4 regions of the Pontibacillus sp. HN14 genome follow, and region 4 is predicted to be linked to each of the others. Evidence: riboswitches for the same ligand, from Rfam matches in the RefSeq annotation. Region 4 holds a riboswitch; each other region holds the start of a gene.
The links. A riboswitch is a leader RNA that binds a small molecule or an ion and turns the genes downstream of it on or off. The one in region 4 is predicted to bind S-adenosylmethionine.

Region 1: linked by a shared signal. The riboswitch ahead of LQ226_RS19800 (methionine ABC transporter ATP-binding protein) and the one ahead of LQ226_RS00350 (amino acid permease) in region 4 are both predicted to bind S-adenosylmethionine.
Region 2: linked by a shared signal. The riboswitch ahead of LQ226_RS05295 (O-acetylhomoserine aminocarboxypropyltransferase/cysteine synthase family protein) and the one ahead of LQ226_RS00350 (amino acid permease) in region 4 are both predicted to bind S-adenosylmethionine.
Region 3: linked by a shared signal. The riboswitch ahead of LQ226_RS15690 (methionine ABC transporter ATP-binding protein) and the one ahead of LQ226_RS00350 (amino acid permease) in region 4 are both predicted to bind S-adenosylmethionine.

Annotation. Positions count from the first base shown of each region.
Region 1 is NZ_JAJOLR010000010.1:36,601-42,578, forward strand. Features, by position in the region: gene LQ226_RS19785 (ABC transporter ATP-binding protein) at 1-770, opposite strand, end outside; gene rlmD (23S rRNA (uracil(1939)-C(5))-methyltransferase RlmD) at 1,027-2,526, shown strand; gene LQ226_RS19795 (ferritin family protein) at 2,657-3,172, shown strand; SAM riboswitch class I at 3,259-3,364, shown strand; gene LQ226_RS19800 (methionine ABC transporter ATP-binding protein) at 3,480-4,523, shown strand; gene LQ226_RS19805 (methionine ABC transporter permease) at 4,483-5,145, shown strand; gene LQ226_RS19810 (MetQ/NlpA family ABC transporter substrate-binding protein) at 5,163-5,978, shown strand, end outside.
Region 2 is NZ_JAJOLR010000001.1:1,026,382-1,032,359, forward strand. Features, by position in the region: gene LQ226_RS05285 (hypothetical protein) at 1-362, opposite strand, end outside; gene LQ226_RS05290 (HAD family hydrolase) at 539-1,666, opposite strand; SAM riboswitch class I at 1,876-1,985, shown strand; gene LQ226_RS05295 (O-acetylhomoserine aminocarboxypropyltransferase/cysteine synthase family protein) at 2,099-3,781, shown strand; gene LQ226_RS05300 (homoserine dehydrogenase) at 3,824-4,807, shown strand; gene LQ226_RS05305 (class I SAM-dependent methyltransferase) at 4,956-5,759, shown strand.
Region 3 is NZ_JAJOLR010000005.1:147,246-153,223, reverse strand. Features, by position in the region: gene LQ226_RS15720 (arsenate reductase family protein) at 1-99, shown strand, start outside; gene gcvH (glycine cleavage system protein GcvH) at 173-556, shown strand; gene LQ226_RS15710 (DUF2553 family protein) at 615-788, shown strand; gene LQ226_RS15705 (ribonuclease M5) at 967-1,326, shown strand; gene LQ226_RS15700 (thioredoxin family protein) at 1,341-1,652, shown strand; gene LQ226_RS15695 (TlpA disulfide reductase family protein) at 1,760-2,170, opposite strand; SAM riboswitch class I at 2,254-2,360, shown strand; SAM riboswitch class I at 2,585-2,690, shown strand; gene LQ226_RS15690 (methionine ABC transporter ATP-binding protein) at 2,813-3,844, shown strand; gene LQ226_RS15685 (methionine ABC transporter permease) at 3,834-4,502, shown strand; gene LQ226_RS15680 (MetQ/NlpA family ABC transporter substrate-binding protein) at 4,519-5,367, shown strand; gene LQ226_RS15675 (carboxymuconolactone decarboxylase family protein) at 5,455-5,811, shown strand.
Region 4 is NZ_JAJOLR010000001.1:69,709-75,686, forward strand. Features, by position in the region: gene LQ226_RS21080 (YjcZ family sporulation protein) at 1-36, opposite strand, end outside; gene LQ226_RS00320 (protein-glutamine gamma-glutamyltransferase) at 217-1,062, opposite strand; gene LQ226_RS00325 (hypothetical protein) at 1,216-1,674, shown strand; gene LQ226_RS00330 (DUF2268 domain-containing putative Zn-dependent protease) at 1,708-2,721, shown strand; gene LQ226_RS00335 (YfhE family protein) at 2,798-2,959, opposite strand; gene LQ226_RS00340 (hypothetical protein) at 3,188-3,601, opposite strand; gene LQ226_RS00345 (helix-turn-helix transcriptional regulator) at 3,591-3,803, opposite strand; SAM riboswitch class I at 4,040-4,144, shown strand; gene LQ226_RS00350 (amino acid permease) at 4,252-5,634, shown strand; gene mmuM (homocysteine S-methyltransferase) at 5,600-5,978, shown strand, end outside.

The DNA of each region.
Region 1 (5,978 bases), on a different contig from region 4:
TTTTTATCTTCTTCGACTCTCCCGTATTCCTCGAGTATAGGGATAAGGTCCGCGTTAGAAGTAGCACGGAATAAAGCTTTCACTTTCTGCTGTTCCGACTTAGAGGAATCAGTCATGGAGAACTGTTTTACAAATTTTCCATCCTGGATAATCAATACTTCATCGCACATCATCTCTGCTTCTGATAAGAGGTGAGTGGACACCAGTACTGTAACTCCTTCTTCGTCTGCTAAGGTTCTGAGGTAGCTACGCAATTCCCGAATTCCTTTTGGATCGAGCCCATTGGTCGGCTCATCAAGGATAAGGATAGACGGTTTGTGAAGAAGTGCCTGTGCAATGCCGAGCCTTTGCTTCATACCTAAAGAATACGTCTTTACTTTATCCGTAATGGCCTTTTCCAACTCTACGAAACTTACAAGCTCGTTGATTCGTTCTCGTGAAATCTTAGGCGTGTGCATACGGCTGAAGTGCTGCATGTTCTCGAGTCCTGACATGAGATTGTACATTTCAGGATTTTCAACGACAGCCCCGATGTTTGAAAGAGCTTTGTTTCGCTCTGTCTTCATGTTCGCTCCGTTTACGATAATTTCTCCTTTGTCAGCGTGGAGAAGACTGACAAGCATACGAATCGTTGTTGTCTTCCCGGCTCCATTTGGCCCAAGGAATCCATAGATTTTCCCTTTATCGAGTTCGAAGGAAAGGTCATCAATAATCGTTTTTTTCTTAAACGACTTTGATAGATTTTTAACTATAAGTGGTTTAGATGACAAACAATCAGCCCCTTTTTATTTTCCTGTCTTCCTTTACGGTTGTGGTAAATAAAAGGTTTCAAACCAATTTAAGGAACACAACTCCAACCGTACCATAAACTTACATTTTGTGGAATGAAAATTGGTAGATCAAGAGGAAACAGTGGCTCGGAATGGAGGTTATATCCAAGGGGACTGGAGTTCTCACTCGTTTTACTGTTTGCTCCCTGTAGTATATAATGGAGTGTCAAAGAAGAAGAAAAGTTGGGAAGTGCCTATGAATAAACGAAAGAATAACGGATACAAGAAGTCTGGGAATAAACCTAGAAACAAACCCAATAGATCTGAGAAGCCGTACGGTAAACATTCACAAGGAAGTCGTGGAGACAGCAAGTCAAAAGGAAAGCGCAATGCGCCTGATAAGCGTAAGCGTGGCGGCGGGAAAGCTGTAACAGCTGAAGTCACCTGTTCTGGCCTGACTGCTGAGGGGAAAGGGATTGCTCAGTGGGAAGGGAAAGAGCTTGAAGTCCCGCATCTCTTACCTGGAGAGAAGGCTGAAGTCCTTGTTTCGAAACAGGGCCCCTATGTAAATGCGGAAGTGAAGCGGGTCGTTACCCCGGCAAAAGAACGGGTGGAGCCACCTTGTCCGTATTACTATCAGTGCGGAGGCTGTCAGCTTCAGCATATGACCAATAACGCACAAGACCGTTTCAAGCAGAGAACGATTGATAAGCTAATGAAGCCATTTGGCAAGCCCCAACCGATTCTGACGATGGACCACCCGTATGATTATCGAAACAAGAGCCATACAACATTTGGTCTGAATCAAAATCGTCAGGTCATTGGCGGACTGTATGCCCAGAACAGCCATGAGATCATTCCGATGGACCGTTGTCTCATTCATGATCCGAAAGCTGATGAGATTGTGAACACGATTAAAGACTATCTCAAGAATTCAAAAATGCAGCCTTACAATGAAGACACTGGACAAGGGTTTCTGCGTCACGTGCTCATTAAGGTCGGTAAGGTCAGCGGAGAGATTATGGTCGTACTCGTTACTGCGTCGTCTGAGTTTAAAGGGAAGAACAATTTCGTGAAAGCTTTACGTAAAGCTCACCCTGAAATCACAACCCTTCTGATGAACGTGAACAATAAGAAAACGTCTATGGTTCTTGGTGATCAGGAGAAGGTTCTGTTTGGTAAAGGGACGATTACAGATACGCTTGGTGGAATGGAGTTTGAGATCTCGGCGAAGTCGTTCTATCAAATTAATCCGGTTCAGACGGAGAAATTGTATGGAAAAGCCATTGAAATGGCTGAACTTAAAGGGAATGAAACCGTGATTGATGCCTATTGCGGAATTGGTACAATCGGTCTTATTGCCAGTCAGAAAGCTGGAAACGTTATTGGCGTTGAACTGAACAAAGACGCTGTCCGTGACGCGATTCGTAACTCGAAGCGTAATGGTGTGAAGAATGCCAGGTTCTATCAGGGCGACGCTGGTGAATTTATGGTAAACATGGCTTCAAAAGGTGAGAAAGCCGATGTTGTCATCATGGACCCGCCACGAAGCGGTAGTGACGAAGCGTTCTTATCAAGTGTCGTGAAGCTAAAGCCCAAACGCGTCGTGTATGTATCGTGTAACCCAGAAACACAAGCTCGTGATCTGAAATACTTGGTGAAGAACGGGTATCAGGTGGATGGCATTCAGCCAGTCGACATGTTCCCACAAACGTACCACGTAGAATCAGTTGTGAAATTAGTACGGAAAGATTAAACAGGAAACCGATTAGGGTTTCCTGTTTTTTTATGCCTACAATTCCTCTATAGCCGTTTTGTCTTTTAAGCATGTTCTATGATGCTCTTCATACACTAAATTATGAATCTGTGTATAAAGGGGGAGAGGTATGAGTTATACCGTTCCAGGAGGGCAGCCGCAGGGGAAGTCAGGCTTTGTGACGAGCAAGATCAGAGAAGCGATGGTTGCAGAATTAACGGCCATCAATGAGTATGCTTCTCATATTGCGAACTCAAAAATGGAAAAGGTGAATAGGGTCTGGAGAATGATCATGTTAGATGAGAAAAAGCACTACGGCATGTTTCTAACGCTTTTGCGGAAATATGACCCGATGCAATATGAAGCGTATCTCTATTATCAGAATCACCCCATGAAAGGCGATGGACCAATTCAGCCTTATACACCCGATTATAATGATCAGATGATCTTGAATCTTGTTAGAAATGATATTAAAGGTGAGCTCGAAGCAGCCATTCTTTATGATGACTATGCTTCTAAGATTCCTTATGCTGATGTGAAGCAAGTCTTTCAGGTTATTAGCCGGGATGAGAAATATCATGTCGAGCATTTAACCCAACTGTTACTTCATTATGATCCCGATCCTTATAATGGATTGAAGGAATAATTTTTTGATGGAAAGTTCAGAATATTATTTACAAAAGTAGATACATGCGTTAAAGTGATAAAGTATAACTGAATAGACGATTTCAATTCTTATCAAGAGTGACCGAGGGATAGGCCCGTTGACGTCACAGCAACCTTCCTAATGGAGTGGTGCTAAATCCGGCAGAATGAAGAACATTCTGGGAGATAAGAGTTTTGCAGGTCTTACATTAGCGAAACTCTCTTCCAAATGGAAAAGAGTTTTTTTATTTTTACAAGACTTATCTAGGGCAATGAATAAACAACAGTTAAGAAATGGGGGGAGATCGATGATTTCAATACAGCAGTTGAGTAAAACGTATGAATCGAAAGAAGGTACCGTTGTAGGGGTAGACAATGTATCGCTACATATCAATCAAGGAGAAGTGTTTGGGATTGTTGGATATAGCGGAGCTGGAAAAAGTACGCTCTTGCGTTGCCTGAATATCCTAGAGCGTCCAACAAGTGGCACGGTGACGATAGATGGAATCGATCTCATGTCTCTATCATCTAAAGAACTAAGGAAAGCACGTCAATCAATTGGAATGATCTTTCAGGGATTTCACCTTGCAATGGCCAAAACCGTAGCAGAAAATGTAGGGTTTGCCTTAAAGGCGGCTGGGGTGGGGCGTGTTGAGCGTCAGCAACGAGCGGAGGAGCTGCTCGAGCTTGTTGGTTTATCTGATAAAGCCAACCAATATCCAGCACAGCTGAGCGGAGGTCAAAAGCAGCGGGTGAGTATTGCTAGAGCTCTTGCGAATAATCCGAAAGTGCTACTGTGTGATGAAGCGACTTCAGCTCTTGATCCAAATACAACCCAGTCCATTCTTCAGCTTCTGAAGAAGATTAATCGGGAACTAGGACTCACCATTGTATTGATTACGCACGAAATGGAAGTTGTGAAAGAAATCTGCGACCGATGTGCCGTTATGGAAGAGGGCAGGGTCGTTGAAGAAGGAAACACCTACGATATCTTTGCTCATCCAAAGAATGAGCTGACCGAGCGGTTTATCAAGACCGTCATCGACTTTACGATTCCTGAGGCCCTTCTTAAGAAGAGTCAGGGGACGATTGTGTTATTGAAATTCACGGGAGAGCTAGCTGGTGAAGCGATCGTATCTGATCTGCTGCAGGAACATAGGATTCGAGGGAATATCCTTCACGGAAAGATTGACTATATTCAGGAGAAACCGCTTGGCACCTTCGTCATGGAATTAAAAGGAGACGACCAGGAAGTGAGCCTGGCCCTCGCAAGTTTACGAGAAACATTAGGTGAAGTGGAGGTGATAGAGAATGATCGATCAACTGATTACACTATGGCCAGAGCTGAGTAAGTCTTTCGTTGATACATTAATCATGGTAGGCATTGGATTAGTCGTCTCATTTATCGTTGGATTACCACTCGGGTTACTCTTATTTGTAACGGATCGAGATTTGTTCCTTCAGAATAAATGGGTGAAGAGTATAACTGGTGTCATCGTTAACCTTGTTCGTTCGGTTCCGTTTATTATTCTATTAGTCTTTTTGTTTCCGTTTACCGATCTCTTATTAGGAACAACGACAGGGCCAGTCGCAGCTTCTGTTTCATTATCAGTAGCCGCAATTCCGTTCTATGCACGAATCGTGGAGTCGTCCGCTAGAGATATAGACCGAGGTGTGATTGAAGCCGCCATCTCTTGTGGAGCGTCCCCGTGGTTAATTATTAAAGACATCATCTTCCCTGAGATTAAATCAGGGCTGATCAGCGGGTTAACGATTACCGCAATCAGTCTCGTTGGCTATTCAGCCATGGCCGGAACGATTGGAGGCGGTGGTATCGGGGATTTAGCGATCCGATATGGATATTATCGTTATGACAACTTCGTTATGTTTACGACGGTTATTCTCTTAATTGTCATGGTTCAGGTTATTCAATACGTGGGAGATTTCACAGCAAAATCAGTCAAAAAGAGCTAATAAAGGAGAAGATTCTAATGAAAAAATTATTCGCACTAGGTATAGCCCTATTAACCCTTACCGTGTTAGCAGCTTGCGGAGAAGACGAAGGTGCAGACGCTTCTGGGAAAGAGACGATTCAATTCGGAGCAACCTCAGGTCCATACAGTGATATGGTCACAAAAGCGATCGCTCCCCTTCTAGAGGAAAAAGGATATGAAGTGAAAAACAAGGAATTTACAGACTATGTACAGCCTAATAAAGCATTAGCAAGCGGCGATCTTGATGCAAACCTCTTTCAACACGGGATTTATTTAGAATCCTTTGCAAAAGAACATGATCTAGATTTATCTGAAGTGATCATTGTTCCTACAGCCCCGATGGGGATTTACTCCAATAAATATGAAGACATCGAGAGTATTGAAAAGGGAAGCTCCATGGCCCTTCCCAATGATCCGACCAATTTAGCCCGTGCCTTAATCATTTTAGAAGATGAAGGGTTAGTGAAGATCAAGGAAGACGTAGACCCTCTTCGCGCTTCGTTAAGGGATATTAAAGAGAATCCGAAAGAGCTAGAATTTGTTGAAGTAGAAGCGGCTCAGCTTCCGCGACTTGTGGATAGTGAAGACTTATCCCTTGTTCCAGGGAACTACGCTCTTGCAGCGGACATGGATCTATTAAATGCGTTAGCGCTTGAGGACATGCCGGATCAGTATCGTAACCGGGTAGCGGTGAAAACAGAAGACTTAGATTCTCAGTTTGTGAAAGATATTAAAGAAGTGATTGAGTCGGATGAGTTTGAGGAGATTATTGATGAGGAGTTTCAAGGGTTTGGTAAGCCGCAATGGATGAAA
Region 2 (5,978 bases), 960 kb from region 4:
TGAGATGCACCTTCTTTCTTTTGCCTTCTATTCTCTACTAATCTTAACCCCTTAGGTAACGTCAGTCGTTCTCTCTCCTCTCTCATCCATAGGATGATGAAAGCTACGAGACTTAGACTACTTAATATACATATGGTGCGTATCGCATAATATAAACTAACTGCAGGCTTGTCTAATTCTATGAGTTGTGAAGTGAAAAGACTCATCAACCCCGATAGCCCTCCAAGTATTAGGGCCACACATAATAGAGTGACAGAAGGCCACCACCAGCGTTCACGGACAAACAATTCCCTCATTCCAAATGCTCCACTCACCATGACAATAATAAAGCTTGCCAATGCCCAAAAGAAAAGTTCTACCATCAAATCCCCTCCTCTACTATCCTATGGTCAACATCCACTCCCTATAACTAAAATCGGCCATGCCCCTAGTTGATCTATAAACTAAAAAAGACACCCTTTACTAAGTTAAATAAGTAAAGGGTGTCTGGCACGCGTTCATTCTCTACCGGGCTAAAGAGTTGATCTCTAGACCAATCTTAAAGGACTTTGTGAAGGTCTTTAATGTTATCTATAATGGTGTGTTGATCATTTTGCTCAAACTCTTTTCTTGCTTTTTGACCTGATAATCCTGTCAGAACAGCGACGAAATGACAACCAAGACTTTGGGCTGCAAGACCGTCTGCGAGGGAATCTCCTACAATAATCACTGAATCTTTCTCTTCTTCAGTAAATGAATAGTCAAGCGCCTCTTCTATACTCGACCGTCCTAACCAGGCAAACATATAGGTGAATGGATTCGGCTTCGCGAGTGGAGCTTTGTCACCGTATTTCTTTTCCGCTTCCAGGACGTCAGAAGCAGTAGCCATGCGATTCCGGTCAAAGTAAGAGAGAATGCCTAAGTTTTCAAGTGGTTCTACCGTTTCTAGTGCTGGACGACCTGTACCAATTCCGAGCGTATACCCATCATCTTTTAATTTCGTAAACAGGTTATCCAATTCCTCCATAGTCGCAAGAGGCGTTTCAATATGGACAAATCCACCTTTCCCTTGTTGATACGGTGGCCTTCCGATTGATTTCTCTGTTAGGTCCTCACCCACATACCATTCCTGGAAGGTTTCTCTTCCTAACTCCCAAAGAGCACTGTTTCTTGTGAAAGCCATCGTCTCAATACCTGTCATTTCATATGCGATTTGGTTTAAATGGGTAAGCAACTCACCTCGCATCGCTTCAACATCTTTCATAACTGGGACAAATGTTTTATAATCTGGTTCTATACCAGCCTTATACAACTCTCCCCCAATTTCTTGAAGTGCTTGCCGGTCAAGCGTCATATCTTGGAACACTTTCTCAACGTACTTCGGTTTCACTTCATTTAGCTGAGCTAACAAACGAATCAGTTGAAAGGAAAATGTTAAATAGACCATGTCCCAGTTTGCATTGATTCCTTTTGATTTAATTAAGTACAATACCTCATCTTCCTGGAAAACTTCTGCGCGCAAATCGCCTACTTCACTTTCGGTTACGTCTGTATGAAAACGGTCTGATTGAAGACCCAAATAATTCTCACTATGTATAAGTTCCCACACGGTTAATGCCGAAGCATCAAAATATCGATGTTCACTTAACAAAACCCCATCTACATCAAATAAAATCGTTTTTCCCAATTGGCTCACCTACTCTATTTAGAATTATGTCCTATTGTAGCAAGGGAAAGCATAAAAGAACAGACTAAGCTATTGTTCCCTTTAGGGCAGACTCATGTTCAGGAAAGGATAAAAACAGAAGAAATCAAATGTTCCGAATTTTTATTGACCTTTATTTAGATTTGTTCTATAATCCATATCAAGCTCATAGCTTAAAAAACAAAGCGAATATCTTATCTAGAGTGGCGGAGGGACTAGGCCCTGCGAAGCCCGGCAACCTTCAAGCATATTGCTTGAGTGGTGCTACATCCTACAGGTCTGTGGATCTGGAAGATAAGATGAGGAATGTACATACACCCTCTTCTTATGAAGAGGGTTTTTATATGCCCTCTTCTTCCCCTCACCTGTATGGCAATTTTTCCTAGACTTTTACTTAAACAAGGAGGAATTGTTATGACTCAAAAATCTCATCTATTTGAAAACGAAACAGTAAGTTTACACGGTGGCCAGCATCCTGATAAAGCGACAGGTTCACGTGCGGTTCCCATTTACCAAACCACCTCTTATGTCTTTAACGACACAGAACATGCCAAAAATCTATTTTCCCTTGCAGAACCCGGAAACATCTACACTCGTCTTGGCAATCCAACAGTAGATGTATTTGAACAAAGGGTTGCACTTCTAGAGGACGGCGTAGCAGCCGTTGCTACTTCATCTGGTATGTCTGCGATCACCCTTGCTATCTTAAACATCGCAAGCGCTGGTGATGAAATCGTTGCCTCCACGAACCTATACGGTGGTACTTACAATTTATTTGCCGTCACTCTCCCGAAATACGGAATCAATGTCACCTTTGTTGACAGTACAGACCCAGAGCAATTTCGAGATGCGATTACTTCAAAAACAAAAGCCATCTTTGCAGAAGTGATTGGAAACCCAAGTTTACATGTACTAGATATCGAATCAGTGGCCGACATCGCTCACGACTATCACATCCCCCTTATCGTGGATAGTACCTTTGCAACACCGATCCTTTGTAAGCCTTTATCTTTTGGAGCAGACATTGTCGTTCACTCTGCGACGAAATGGATTGGAGGTCATGGAACATCCATTGGAGGAGTAGTTGTAGATGGAGGACGTTTCGACTGGAATCATGAATTGTTCCCCGGCTTTACTGAACCGGATGAAAGTTATCATGGACTTAGATATGGGTCAGATGTTGGTCCAGCAGGCTTCGCGGTAAAATTAAGGGTTCAATTATTACGAGATATCGGAGCATGCTTAAGTCCACACAATGCCTTTCATCTATTACAAGGACTAGAAACCTTACATTTACGGATAGAGCGTCATGTTCAAAATGCAAAAGAAATTGCTCTTTACCTTGAGAATCATCCTGGTGTGAGTTGGGTTTCTTACCCTGGCCTTCCATCACACCCATCCCATTCACTTGCTCAGAAGTACTTAAATCAGGGCGCAGGCTCGATGGTTGTATTCGGGATAAAAGGAGGACTTGAAGAAGGAAAACGCGCTATTGATCACATCAAGTTGTGGTCCCATGTAGCCAATGTAGGAGATGCAAAATCACTTATCATTCATCCTGCTTCAACTACACATCAGCAATTGAATAACGAGAATTTAGTGAAAACCGGTGTTACAGAAGATTTAATACGCCTATCAGTTGGAATTGAATCAACGAAGGATCTAATTGAAGATTTAGAACAAGCGATTTATAAAGCAACAGGAGTCTCAAGCCAGGACCCTCAAGCATCCGGGGCCTCTTCCTACTTACAATCAAGTTTATACCGTGATGAAACAGCCGTCCGACCTAAAAAAATCGTCTTTTTAGGGAATCCGAATTCAAAAGATGAATCTTCGAAGCTATCACGTCTTGGGTTTAAACTAACTGATGGGCCAGGTACTGAAGCTGATATTGTCTATGTAACCGAGAAACAAGAAGGTCAGGTTCAAATTAGTCCCATTACAAAGCTTGTAGCTTATCGCAAAGGGACATTAACGGAAGAGCAGCTCACTTACCTAAGAGAACAAAACCTTACGTTACTAAGCACTGAAAATTTATACAGAGATGCCATCGGTGTTCGTATACCTAATTATATAGAAGAGCCTGTTAAAGCCTAAGATCCTCCCAGATCAAACAAAGCATAGTAAAGGAGGTACATCATGACAATTCGAGTTGGATTGCTCGGCTACGGAACAGTTGGAAAGGGATTTGCCGAAACCATTCAATCGCATCAGGAAAGGCTGCAGAATCTTTTAGAAGGAGAACCTGTTGAAATTGCTAGTATTCTTGTTAAAAATCCAACTAAAAAACGGGAGTTTCCTCACTCTAGTTTAGTTACAACAGATTTCAACGAGCTTTTTCTTCAAGATATTGATGTTGTGATCGATGCGATCGTTGGAGAAGAGCCCGCGTTTAGTTACTGTAAGAAAGCAATAGAGAGTGGTAAACATGTAATAACGGCAAATAAACAAATGTTTGCTAAACATGGAAAGACTTTAAAGAAGTTAGCAGAAAAATGCGATGTTTCCTTAGGATATGAATCTACCACAGTTGCAGGGACGCCAATTATTCGTACACTCTCCCAACTGCTCCAGGTCAATCGTGTAGAACGGTTTGAAGGGATTCTAAATGGGACGTCAAATTTCATCTTAACGAGGATGAAAGAAAACAAGGTATCCTTTGACCAGGCTCTGCAAGAAGCAAAGGACAAAGGGTACGCAGAGGCCGATCCATCAAACGACATAAATGGGCGCGATGCTTTTTATAAACTTATGATTGTCAGTGAGCTCATTTATGGCAAACAGCCAAACTGGAATGAGGTATTTGTAGAAGGGATCGATGTTATCCGCTCTGATCATATAGAAGAAGCCTCATTCATGGGTAAGAAAATAAAGCATATTGCGACCATTGAATGGAAAGACGGTGATGTTCGTGCTTCCATTCAGCCTATCGCCCTTACCCATCATCATCCCCTTTATGCCATTGACCATGAGCAAAATGGCGTGGTCATTCATACCGACTTGGCTGGACCGCTCACATTGGCAGGCCCTGGTGCTGGAGCCTCCACAACTGCAAGCGGAATGCTCGAGGACCTTGTGCATATCTTCCAGAAAACGAACCGAAAAACGCATCAGCTTCTATAAATCTATATATCTAAGAAAGATACTCAAAAAAGGCTTAGAGCAGGAATGCTTTAAGCCTTTATTTATGCCTATTAAAATGACTGAACAACCTATATAGATTTACTCCCCTTTTTACTATGCTACAATTTAAGTGGAAGCTATAAAGAGTATGGCAAAAGAACTTATAGTAGGAGTGAGCACAGTGAACCCATCCGCTGAAGATTTTTACAATCAACTAGCAGAACATTACCATATGATTTTTAAGGATTGGGATGAAGCCATTCAATACCAGGGAGAAACCTTAAGCAAACTTCTTACATCACTGATTATCAAAGATCGTAAAGATACATCCTTATTAGATTGTTCGTGTGGGATCGGTACTCAGTCGATTGGTCTTGCCCTCTCCGGTTATAATGTTACCGCAACGGACATTAGTAGAGCAGCAGTGGAGCGGGCAAAACAAGAGGCCTTCACTCGAGACGCGTCTATCTCTTTTGGGATATCTGATTTCCGACGTTTAAATCAAGATATTAAGGGTACCTTTGACATTCTCCTCTCAGCGGACAATTCGCTACCCCATCTCTTAAATGAAGAGGATTTACGTTTGGCAGCTTCACAATTCTATCAGAAAGTGAAGACAGGGGGATGGCTCGTTATTACAATGAGAAACTATGACGAACTGTTAAAAGAAAAGCCTGCCTCTACTCCTCCTAAGTCTCTTAATGAAGGGAATCGAATTGTCTTCCAACTGTGGGATTGGAAAGAGGACGGACGCACGTATACCCTCCACCACTTTATTATGAATAAAACGCAAGACACCTGGCATACAAAACAGTTTTCAACAGATTATCGTGCAATCTTACAAGATGAATTGACCGCTTTATTAGAAGAAGCCGGCTTCTATAATATCAATTGGAAGAGCGCTAAAGAGACAGGTTATTATCAACCTATACTACTTGCAAGGAAACCTTAATTTCTAATAACTTCTGAGCTAGCCTTCACCTGGTATGAGACGCACTTGATTTGTCTATGATAAGAAGTGCAAACTAACAAAAATGTACCAAGAATAGCGTTAACCTTGACTCATTCCTTACTATTCTCTAAGGTTGAACTTACGCTTCACTCTCCCTTATAAAAACAGGGGAGGATGGCGGTTTAAAATGATGCATAACTTCATATGAATAAATAAGCT
Region 3 (5,978 bases), on a different contig from region 4:
TATGATGGTATGTTGATCAAGCGGCCCATAGTTACAGATGGAAATCAAGTAACAGTTGGGTTTAAAGAAGAAACGTTTGAAAATACTTGGAAGTCTTGATGAAGTAAAACATCTGGCTCTTTGAGCCATGTTTAATACATTTAAAATGTAAAAGTAAAATGGAGGGTTATGAATGAGCGTACCAAAAGAGTTGTATTATTCAGAAGAACACGAATGGGTGAAAGTAGAAGGAGACAAAGTACGTATTGGTATTACAGACCATGCACAATCAGAACTAGGTGATATCGTATTCGTTGAACTACCTGAAGTAGGAGATACAATTGAAGCAGATGAACCTTTTGGTAGCGTTGAATCTGTAAAAACCGTTTCCGAACTTTATGCGCCGATCTCTGGTAAAGTTGTAGGCATCAATGGTGAGCTTGACGATAGTCCTGAGTTTGTAAACGAAGCGCCATATGATAAAGCTTGGATGGTTATTGTAGAACCATCTGACCAGTCGCAAATTGAGAAATTAATGTCAGCTGATAAATATCAAGAAATGATTGCTGAAGACTAATATTGGCATCATACTATCCTCAATCGTAGGACACCTTAAGCACAAGGGGTGAACTAAGATGGAGAATAATCGTCAGTCTTCCGCACCACGAACTCGGTCTGCAACAGTACCGGGAGCGAAGGTTACGAACACCACTAAGCACAAGCAACAGAAGCAATCGTGGAGAGGGACAAGTGATCCTTCTCGCGTTGATAAGTATGTAGATTGTGATGAAGAAAACGGTTGGTGTTAAGGGAAATGGCAGTGGGGCTCCACTGCCATTTCTTTATCTATATGTTCATCATCAGGAATTTTATTTATATCAATAGCGGCCTATTTTTTATTATTTTTGCGGTGAAGTGAGAATTTATAATCCAAATCACATATAGTAATAAGAAACACTTACGTTGGAAAAAAGACAGGTGGTTGCGATGAACGAAATCAGTGCACTTGAAAAAGTGATTATCGTAGAGGGCAAAACTGATAAACAGCAGATTCAAAAAGTAATTAATGAAGATGTTGAGATTATATGCACAAATGGAACATTAGGGGTAGAGCGGCTAGAACAGCTTATTTTGGACTATGACCTGGATCATAAAGACGTCTTTATACTAGTTGATGAAGACCATTCAGGTCACAAGTTACGAAAGCAACTCTCTTTCGAACTTCCTCATGCTGAGCATATTTATATAGATCGTTCATTTAGAGAAGTGGCTGCTACTCCAGAAGCAGAGTTAGCTTCAGCTTTAGTAAGCAGAAGTATATCGGTTGATCCTATTTTTTTAACATAGTTAGGTGGTTTTCTTTGCAAACAGTATCTGACCAACCTTTAAACCAGTTCACTCAAAGTGAAAATGATGTTGATTTTCTTTTTATTCATAGCCCCTTTTGTGGGACTTGTCATTTGGCAAGAAAGATGTTGGAGACAGTAGAGGCGATAAAAGAAGTCCCTCTCAGTGAATTGAATGCAGCCGTTCACCCAGATTTTATGTGGGAATACCAAATAGAAAGTGTCCCATGTCTTTTAATACTTCGCAAAGGAACGACGCTCGAGAAATTGTATGCATTTCACTCAGTGCCTTATCTCTATGAAAAAATGAATTATTATCAGCTATAATAAGAGGCTGTCCAATAGGACAGCCTCTTCTGTATGTCTGCAGTTATTGGCGAAAGATGATTTCCCGAGAAATAATTAGGCGAATCGTGTCTGTAGCTTCTGTAGAACTACAGTAATGTACCAATGGTTTTCATGACTTCCATTACGTCTGCTTTATCTCCAAAGGTTGCTTCAATCATCCCTTGCTGATTAATAACTACAGTTGTAGGGACGCCTGTACATCCGTAAAGGTCATAAATTTCACGTCCTCGATCAATCAAGGTAGGTTGAGACAGAAATTTATTAGCAAACGCAATACCTTCTTCAGCGTTTCTTTCTCTTCCGGTTACATTAATCGTCATCATTTTGACTTCATTTCGATTTAAGGACTGATAAAAGTGTTCTTTCTTTGGAAGGTCTCTTGAACAGTCTGGACACCACGAAGTAAAAAAAGTTAGAACGATTACTTTACCTAAATCTTGTTCCAACTCATATTGACTACCATCTGTAGCTGGAAGTGTGAAGTGAGGTGCTCTCATGTTGCTTGCCTCCTTAACCTATAAATATTGACTCATTAACTACCACCATGCTAACATATATCCTAACTTTATATCGATTTCAGATCTTATCTGGAGAGGTGGAGGGACTGGCCCTTTGAAACCCGGCAACCATCCTGTTTTTTAGGAACGGTGCTAATTCCTGCGAAGCGAAAGCTTTGGGTGATAAGAGAGTTGACGTGATTTGCGTTTCCCTCTCTTTGGGAAACGTTTTTTTATATTTATGTAGTAGAAAGTGATTATTGTGTAGGTTGACGCTCGCGTAAAGAGTTTAGTGGGTAAATTCTGAATGAAACGAATTGAGTGAAAGTTTTATATTGACTGAATGTTAAAGCGCATGCTAGAATTCTTTCTAGACTTAAAAGAGTTAAAGCGTTAATTGAATAAAGGATTTTACTCTTATCACGAGAGGTGGAGGGACTGGCCCTTTGAAGCCCGGCAACCATCAAACTTTGTTTGAAAGGTGCCAAATCCTGCTAAGCATAGCTTAGACAGATGAGAGGACGAATCGGTTTAGATAAACCTTTCTGTCCTCGTGTGGGATAGGAAGGTTTTTTTATTAGGGACCCATATTTGAAGAGGGTAGGGTCTGGGCGTTATTGCTTTTGAAAAGGAGGAACAACCGTGATCTCAATCAAGAATTTACAGAAAGTTTTCAAATCTGGTACAAACCAAGTTCAAGCGGTTGATGATGTGAATTTGAACATCGAAAAAGGAGAAATTTACGGAGTAATCGGATATAGCGGTGCTGGTAAAAGTACTTTTATTCGCTTGCTTAACCGACTAGAGGATCCAACAAGCGGTGAGATTGTAATAGACGGGGAAGACATAGCCAACCTTAGAGCAGGACAGTTACGGAAAGCAAGGCAGGAAATTGGAATGGTATTTCAGCACTTTAACCTTCTTTGGTCTCGCACTGTCAGAGAGAATATTGCTTTTCCTTTAGAAATAGCAGGTACACCAAAACAGGAGCGTCAAGAGCGTGTAGATGAGTTGATTAAACTCGTCGGTTTAACAGGAAGAGAAGATGCTTATCCTTCACAACTAAGCGGGGGTCAAAAGCAACGTGTCGGTATTGCCAGGGCGCTGGCTAACAGGCCAAAAGTTCTCTTATGTGATGAAGCAACCTCTGCCTTAGATCCTGAGACAACGGATCAAATCTTAGATCTGTTAGTAAACATTAACGAACAGTTAGATTTAACGATTATCCTCATTACTCATGAAATGCACGTTATTCGTAAAATTTCACATAGGGTCGCGGTCATGGAAGAAGGAAAGGTTGTGGAAGAAGGGGATGTATTAGACGTCTTCCTTCATCCTAAAGAGAAAGTTACGAAACGCTTCGTAGAGCAAATAATGGGTGACCAGGAGCAAGATGACACCATGGAAACGATGCTAGCTGAGTATCAAACTGGGCAAGTCGTTCGTTTGCACTTTGTGGGTGAGAAAACCAATCAGGCTCTCATTAGTGAAGTATCGAGGGAGTTTCCTTCCGTAAGCTTTAATATCTTGCAAGGGAAGATCACTCAGACTAAAAAGGGTGCTTATGGAACTCTGTTTGTTCACATCGATGGAACAGATGAAGATATCAAGAAAGCCATCCAGTATATATCAGAAACGTCTGTCGAAGTTGAGGTGAATCATAATGTTTCATGAGTTATTTCCAAACGCTAATATAGAAGATCTTGTCACTGCTACGAAAGAAACCTTATATATGACTGCTCTCTCAGTAGTAGGGACCTTTATATTAGGACTGCTACTTGGTCTTCTGCTTTACTTAACATCAAAGCAGAACATATGGGCAAATAAACCATTGAACTTTATCGTCGCTACGATTGTAAACGTGTTTCGAGCGATTCCGTTCATTATATTAATTTTACTCTTATTCCCTTTCACTGAGTTTTTAATTGGGACAATTAGAGGGCCGAATGCGGCGCTTCCAGCTTTAATTATTGGTGCAGCTCCTTTCTACGGTCGTCTCGTAGAAATAGCTCTTAAAGAAGTAGATAAGGGAGTGATCGAAGCTGCTAAATCGATGGGAGCTAAGACATCGACGATTATATTTAAAGTGTTGCTTCCGGAATCGATGCCAGCCCTTGTTTCGGGGATTACGGTAACATCTATTAATTTAATTAGCTATTCAGCCATGGCCGGAGTTATTGGAGCCGGTGGCCTTGGAGACCTGGCTTACCTTAAAGGGTTCCAGCGCTGGGATTTCGATGTTGTCTTCTTAGCAACGATATTAATTGTCATTATTGTATTCCTATTCCAATTTGTTGGAGATTTTATATCAAATAAATTAGATAAACGATAAAAAGGAGAGAAAAAGAATGAAGAAGTTTTTAACGTTATTCCTTAGTGCTTTATTTATTTTCGCACTTGCAGCTTGTGGATCAGCTGAAGAGGACTCAAGTAGCAATGGCTCAGAAGATTCTGGCTCAGAAGATTTGGAAAAAGTGGTTATTGGTGCTTCAAGTACACCGCACGCAGAAATCTTAGAGAAAGCTAAGCCGATTTTAAAAGATAAGGGAATTGACCTTCAGATCGATACCTATACGGAATATATCCTTCCGAATAAAGATTTGGCTAGTGGGGCAATTGATGCGAACTATTTCCAACACACGCCTTATTTAAAAGAACAGAAAGAAGAATTTGACTACGATTTCACAAGCCTTGGACCTGTTCACAATGAACCAATGGGCGTATATTCAAAGAACATTACGGATATAGATGAGATTCCAGAAGGCACTGAAGTGATTATGCGTCGTTCTGAATCTGAGCATGGTCGTATTCTTTCATTATTCGAAAAGCAGGGTCTAATTACGTTGAAGGAAGGCGTAGAGAAGAAATCAGCTAAAATTGATGATATTGCAGAAAACCCTAAAAATCTGAAATTCAGTCCCGATGTTGATGCCGGTCTTCTACCGCAGAACTATGAGAGAGAAGAAGATGCACTTGTAGCCATTAATACAAACTATGCAATCGAAGCAGGTTTAAACCCGACTGAAGATTCCTTGTTTATTGAAGGGGACGACTCCCCATACGCGAACCTTCTTGTGACTAGAACAGAAAACAAAGATAGTGAAGCTTTACAAACTGTTTTAGAAGTTCTTCAATCAGAAGAAATTCGTACATTCATTAAAGAAGAATATAATGGAGCTATTGTACCTGTGAAATAATTAAAACCATCTACTCCCTCCTTGGATAGAATGTAAACTCATCGCTCATAATAGTGGTAGTTACTTTTATCCTGGGAGGGATTTTTTATGGAACAACATCAAGCACAGAACTCAACGGAAAAAGCGTTACTTACGTACAAGCATGGTATGGGATTATTCCAAAAAGAAATGCCAGACTTGGCTCATCATTTTAGTGAATTTTCGGAGGCTTGCTTTAAAGAAGGCAAGATCTCAAAAAAAGATAAACAATTGATGGCTTTAGCTATTGCAGTTGTAGCTCAAGATGAATATTGCATGATCTATCATTCTAAGGGTTGTCTTGATAATGGAGCCACAAAAGAAGAGATGATGGAAGCGTGCGGTGTGGCAGCAGCTTTTGGAGGAGGAGCAGCTTTAAGTCAAGCTGTAACTCTGGTAAATGAGAGTATTCAGGAACTGCATTAATATCTGAAAATTGCATAAATGAGAGTAAGTAAGAGCAATTTCGATGTATTTTAGGGTACGAAAAGGTATCGCTTTTAGGTTTTGTAAATTGTCAAACCACCCTTTAAATCGCGTTTATATGGACTTTGTTCTGGGAATAAGGTTTATGCTAAACTAAATTGGAAAAC
Region 4 (5,978 bases):
TAGGACAAACGTGTTGTCATTGCGGCAAGGCATCATCCCGTAAGCAGGTGATACGTAAGAAGGAGCAACGTTCGCAGGTGCGTTAACATTTGCAGGAGCATTAACATTTGCGTACATATTCATTCTTCCTTTCAGACTAGTTATTTGTCACTACAGTATACGCACCTAGCTCCGTTTCGAGCCCGTCTCCTTCCAAAATGGGTTCGTGTCCCGGCTTTATCTGCCTTTGTAAAGGTAACGGATATACTGATAAAACGAGATGGAGATTTTATTATGGTGAATCGTCACCGGCGGTACTCTATGATCTCTGTACAGTCCGGAATGAACCTCAGGTGAGAAGCGGGTGACTAAAGACGTTAAGTAAGCAGAGCGGTTGCTGTTTGGAAAACGCTTCTTGTTTAGGGCTTCAATCATCTCCTCAGCTGTTACGATTCCAAATCCATGGCCGAAGAACTTCCCACCGCCCATTGCCACAGCATTTTCTCCTCTATAATTGGCATTGCTTCGGTCGTAATCCGGATTATTGAAATAAACCACATCCCCTGGCAGGTAAAAGTTCGCATGAAACGTGTAAAGACGAAGTTCAGGGTCTGTATTCCAGCTGTAGAGATAAATATTTTGAAAAGCGGTGTTGAACGTAGTTTGTTCCATACTTTTACTCATCGCGTGATACATATTTATGACGCAAGCCGTTGCGCATTCAAACGCATATAAAGAACTGTTTGTAAAGATATCTGAGATCCCACTAGTTGGATAGACGTTCGGCTTCTGAAGAAATCCTCCAGCCGGTGTTAAGTACCAGTATTCAGGATTACACGTAGCGGCACTGAAGCCACGAAACGTGGATTCTCCTTCACTCATTTCTTTCGCACTAAGGGTCATATTCTTGCGAAGTCTAAGGGCAAACCATAATTGATCCATAGACGGAAAAGAAAAGAGCTCCCCCGCATCCCTCATCCCCTCGAGGATTTCAAGATCCACTCCTGAAACGTTTAAGGAAGAAAGGGATTGTATTTGAGTTCCTGCAACTTGTATCACAATGGCATTCCCCATTTCTGTCATTGTTCTGTTAGTTTATTCGGGCAAGGCGCGAAACATGTTTCTAGGACGCTGTTAAGGAAATATGTATAATACTGGATATGGTGAAACGGATTGGTAAGTGATCCGTATATAAGAATACGAGACTAGGAGATAGTGAGGTGAGGAGTTTAGATTATGGAACAAGTTTGGGACCTGGATAAAGTAAAGCGATCACAAAGAAGATCATCCATTCAAATTTCTCTTATTTTTTGGGCGTTCATCATAGGTTCTATGATTTATGGGTTCCATTATGAGAATGGAGCTTTCGTCCTTCTTGCTTCCTTCTGCGTTATAATGACTGCGTTTGCAGGTGGATCGTTATACACGCTCAGGACAGGAAAGATCATTGGCACAAAGGATAAAAGGTATAGCGAATCTTTTGAACGAGATCGTATAGGGGAGAAAGAGTGGATGGGTAAAAAGAAAATAGAGACGACCATCCTTATTGTCGTAAGTCTAGTCTTCACGGTTTGTTTATTTGTAGTAGATTGGAGCGGTATTAGGATGAACGCCTTCCATGATTTTCTTCCTCTTATCGGAGCGGGAGTAGGAACAACGTTAGGGCAGTTCATTCGAAGTAATAAAGTAGAGTAAAAGTTAATTTATTATAGAAATGAGGCGAACGAGATGAACCGTATCGTGTTAATCATTTTATTGGGGCTCCTCGTTCTGGCTGGTTGTCAGGGAGAAGAGACGCAAAAGGTGACTTCTCCTACAACACCAGAAGCACCTGAGGATGAGGGGCACGTAAAGGAAACAGAAGGGTACACACTGAAACATACCGAGCCGACTTACATAACGATAAGAGATCAAGAGTTTGAGGTTGTGCCTGCTTTTGATTCAACGCTTGATTATATTGAGTTTATGGAAGAGAACCCATTAGAGAGTAAAACAGAAGCTTACGCGTCAAAGGTCGTTAACCCTTTTCGTCAAGAGGAGTTTGGTGATACACGGGGAGGGGACGTGCGACCTCCGAAGAATATTGATGCACTCAGGAAGTCAGTGCAAAAGTTGGACTCGAGTTATGAAGAGATCGTCCATTACATTGAAGAATCTTTAGAGAAGTCTGTGGAACGCTTTCAACTCGATCGTCCTACAAAGATCTATGTGTTCCCCTTTAATCCCGATCAGCTTTCTCTTATAGATGAAATGGACGGTGTCTTAGCTCATACTACGGATGCACTGGTTTGGTTCGAGATCGATCCTGAACATTATACAGAGGAAGCCCTCTCTTACACAATGGCCCATGAATACCATCATCTAGCCTATTACGAAATGCATCCAGAAAGACCAGTTGATTTGGTCGAGGAAGCCCTTGTAGAAGGGGAAGCCGATGCCTTTGCAGAAGGGATTTACCCCGAAGCTGAGTTTCCTTGGACGAGAGAATTGACGAAAGAAGAAGAGACGGAAGTCATAAACTGGGTGAACGAAAGAAGGTATACCTATGAAGGTGAGGATTTAGTAGAGTTCAGAGACGGCAATGAGAGGATTCCAAAATGGGCGAATTATAAAATAGGCCTTATGATCATTCAGGATTTTATAAAGAATAACCCCGATGTAACGGTAGAAGAGTGGACCAAAATGGGACCAGAAGAAATCCTAAAGGGAAGTCGTTTTGCTGATGATTTTGATGGAGTGTAAGGTGCTATATAGAAATGATAGATAACAAGAATAAAAGCAGCCTGATCACAGGCTGCTTTTTCTCATGTAATCCCCTTTACGGTAACTGAGGGTTACTATTTTTTGCTTCTTGTAATTTTGGTTTGCGGTACCCGCCAGCGATGTCGGCTTTCTTAAATTCTTTAGAATAGATTACTTCTTTCGCCGCTGATGTATCGTTCTCTCCTCCGACAGGCTGGTATTGTGATCTCTTATACATTGATCTCATCCTTTCTGTTGGAATTCGTTGTACATTTATAGCCTTCCCGCTGAATTTTTGGTTGAAACATCTCTTTAATCATTTCTTTTATATGCTGGTCCATAATTTCAAGAAATACTTCACGATCGCCTTTACAAATCTAAATGGGGTTAGGACCAAACCGGGTAACACAGAGACTTCGTTGTCATTTGATCTCGTTTCTTCTTCACCGATTACGTAAGCCCTCCCTTACATTTTGAGTTCGTAAAATCGTTTCACAATAGGACGAATGATGATTCGTACCATCAATAAAGAAAAGAGAAGCGTTTGCCCAATTGTTGAAGCATCGAGGGAGACAGAAAGGACAAAGGCAACTGCAATCATGCCATCCATAATCCAATTAACCGCCTCACCAGACTTAGCATTAATCAGGATATTCCGCTCATCATTCTTCTCAATCTCACTACGCTTTTCACCACTTGCTGTTGTTGTATCTTTTCTGCTTCGTATGTACATTTCAATGGAGAGGCCCGCTAATGCAAAGCCTAGTCCCGCTACTCCAAAAGGAAGGTCGTCATTCACGATTCCTGTGATAAAGGTACCGATCCCGATTCCTGCTAATACAATCGTTAGAATTAAATTCCGTACATGCTTAGTGTTCATTTTCATCATCCTCTTCAAATATAAATAGATCTTCAATGTGAACATTTAAGACTCTGGCAATCTTGTAGGCCAGAAGAACAGATGGATTATATCGCCCCTTTTCTAATGAAATGATGGTTCTTGACGAGACAGAAACGATGTCTGCTAATTCTTGTTGGGTAATGTTCGCCTCTTTTCGAAGGCTTCTAATATGGTTTTTCAAAAAGTGATCACCTACATAGGATGTGAAGTTTATTTCATGTGAAGCTAACTTCATATTACAACTAGTGGTATTTACAGTCAATAAAAGAAAATAAAGGATTTAAAAAGATTTCCATCTTTATGCACTTCATTGAGTCGACTTTAAAAATATTAATAAAGACGTAAATGCAAAAAGATCAGGAAAATTACAACTATATTGACAATTAAATCAAAGACTAGTAGAGTAATAAAAAAATATTCTTATCCAGAGAGGTGGAGGGACTGGCCCTTTGAAGCCTCAGCAACAGGTCGAAGATGACACTGTGCTAATTCCAGCGGGTGAACCATCCTGATCGATAAGAGCTTTCGTTATTGTCAGTTAAACGCACTCGCATGAGAGTGCGTTTTTTGTATGTTCACCCTACTAAAGTTAGGGGGAATGAAAATTGGAACATCAGTTTAAACGGGAAATGAAAACAAGGCATTTGGTTATGCTCTCCCTTGGGGGTGTAATTGGAACAGGGTTGTTCCTAAGTTCTGGCTATACGATTCACCAAGCTGGGCCCCTTGGAACGATTCTCGCTTATGGTATTGGAGCTCTTGTAGTGTATTTGGTTATGCTCTGCCTCGGGGAGCTATCGGTTCAAAATCCGGAGACGGGCGCCTTTCATACATATGCCCACAACTACATAGGACCAGGAACCGGGTTTACCGTTGCTTGGCTGTACTGGCTGACCTGGACTGTTGCATTAGGCTCTGAGTTTACAGCAGCTGGCTTATTAATGCAGCGGTGGTTTCCGGATGTTAGCGTCTGGATATGGAGTGCTTTTTTTGCTGCTTTAATTTTCAGTTTGAATGCTTTTAGCGTGAAGTTTTTTGCAGAGGCTGAGTTTTGGTTCTCTTCTGTAAAAGTTGTAGCCATTGTTCTGTTTATCCTTATTGGATTTGGAGCGATGTTTGGGTGGGTCACGGTGACGAATAGCGAACCCACTTCTGTGTTATCAAACTTTACAAGTCAGGGGCTCTTTCCTAACGGGGTGACCGCCATATTGATGACCATGCTAGCGGTAAACTTTGCCTTTTCCGGAACAGAATTAATTGGAATTGCAGCAGGAGAAACGGTTAATCCGTCCAAAACGATTCCGCTAGCGATCCGCACAACACTTGTCCGTTTAATTCTCTTTTTTATCGGGACGATCGTTGTCCTCTCGGCGCTGCTACCAACGGATGTGGCTGGTGTGGTAGAAAGTCCGTTTGTTGCGGTTCTTGACCGGATCGGCATCCCGTATGCAGCGGATGTGATGAATTTCGTGATCTTAACAGCAATATTATCCGCTGCGAACTCAGGGCTCTACGCATCTGCGCGCATGCTTTGGTCACTTGCGGATAAAGAAACAATCTCGCCTGTCTTTGCTAAGTTATCAAGTAGGGGAGTACCTCTGATCGCGATGACCTTTAGTATGATCGGCGGGGGCCTTGCGTTGTTGTCTAGTGTGATTGCGCCGGACACGGTGTATATTGTTCTGGTATCGATATCAGGCCTGGCTGTTGTAGTGGTGTGGATGAGTATCAGCGCCTCGCATTTCCAGTTCAGAAGAGCGTATCGAAAAGCAGGGCATAAAGAAACTGACTTAGCCTACAAAGCGCCATTTTATCCAGTAGTTCCGATTGCGGCATTTACTCTGTGCTTGGCTTCATGTGTAGGGATTGCCTTTGATCCGACGCAGCGAATTGCCCTTTACTGTGGCATCCCGTTTATTGCCTTATGCTATGGAAGTTATTATGTGAACCAATTTATGAAGAAAAGGAGAATAAATCATGTCAAAACCTCTCAATCGATTAAATCCCATTGAATCCTTATTAAGCCGTCAGGATGTCCTAGTGCTCGATGGAGCCTTGGCGACGGAATTAGAACGGTACGGCTGTGACTTGGATGATCCATTGTGGTCGGCTCGTGTATTGCTCGAACAGCCTGAGGCGATTAAGCAAGTACACGCTGATTATTACCGTGCAGGTGCGGATTGTTCCATTACGGCAAGCTACCAGGCAACGGTGGACGGCTTCGGGGGAAGAGGTTTCACAAAAGAGGAAGCCCTGTCGCTGATTCGAAAAACGGTTACGCTGGCTACAGAAGCCCGCGATAAAGTACTAGAAGAAGACCCCGACCGGGAGAGACCGCTCGTAGCAGCGTCTGTTG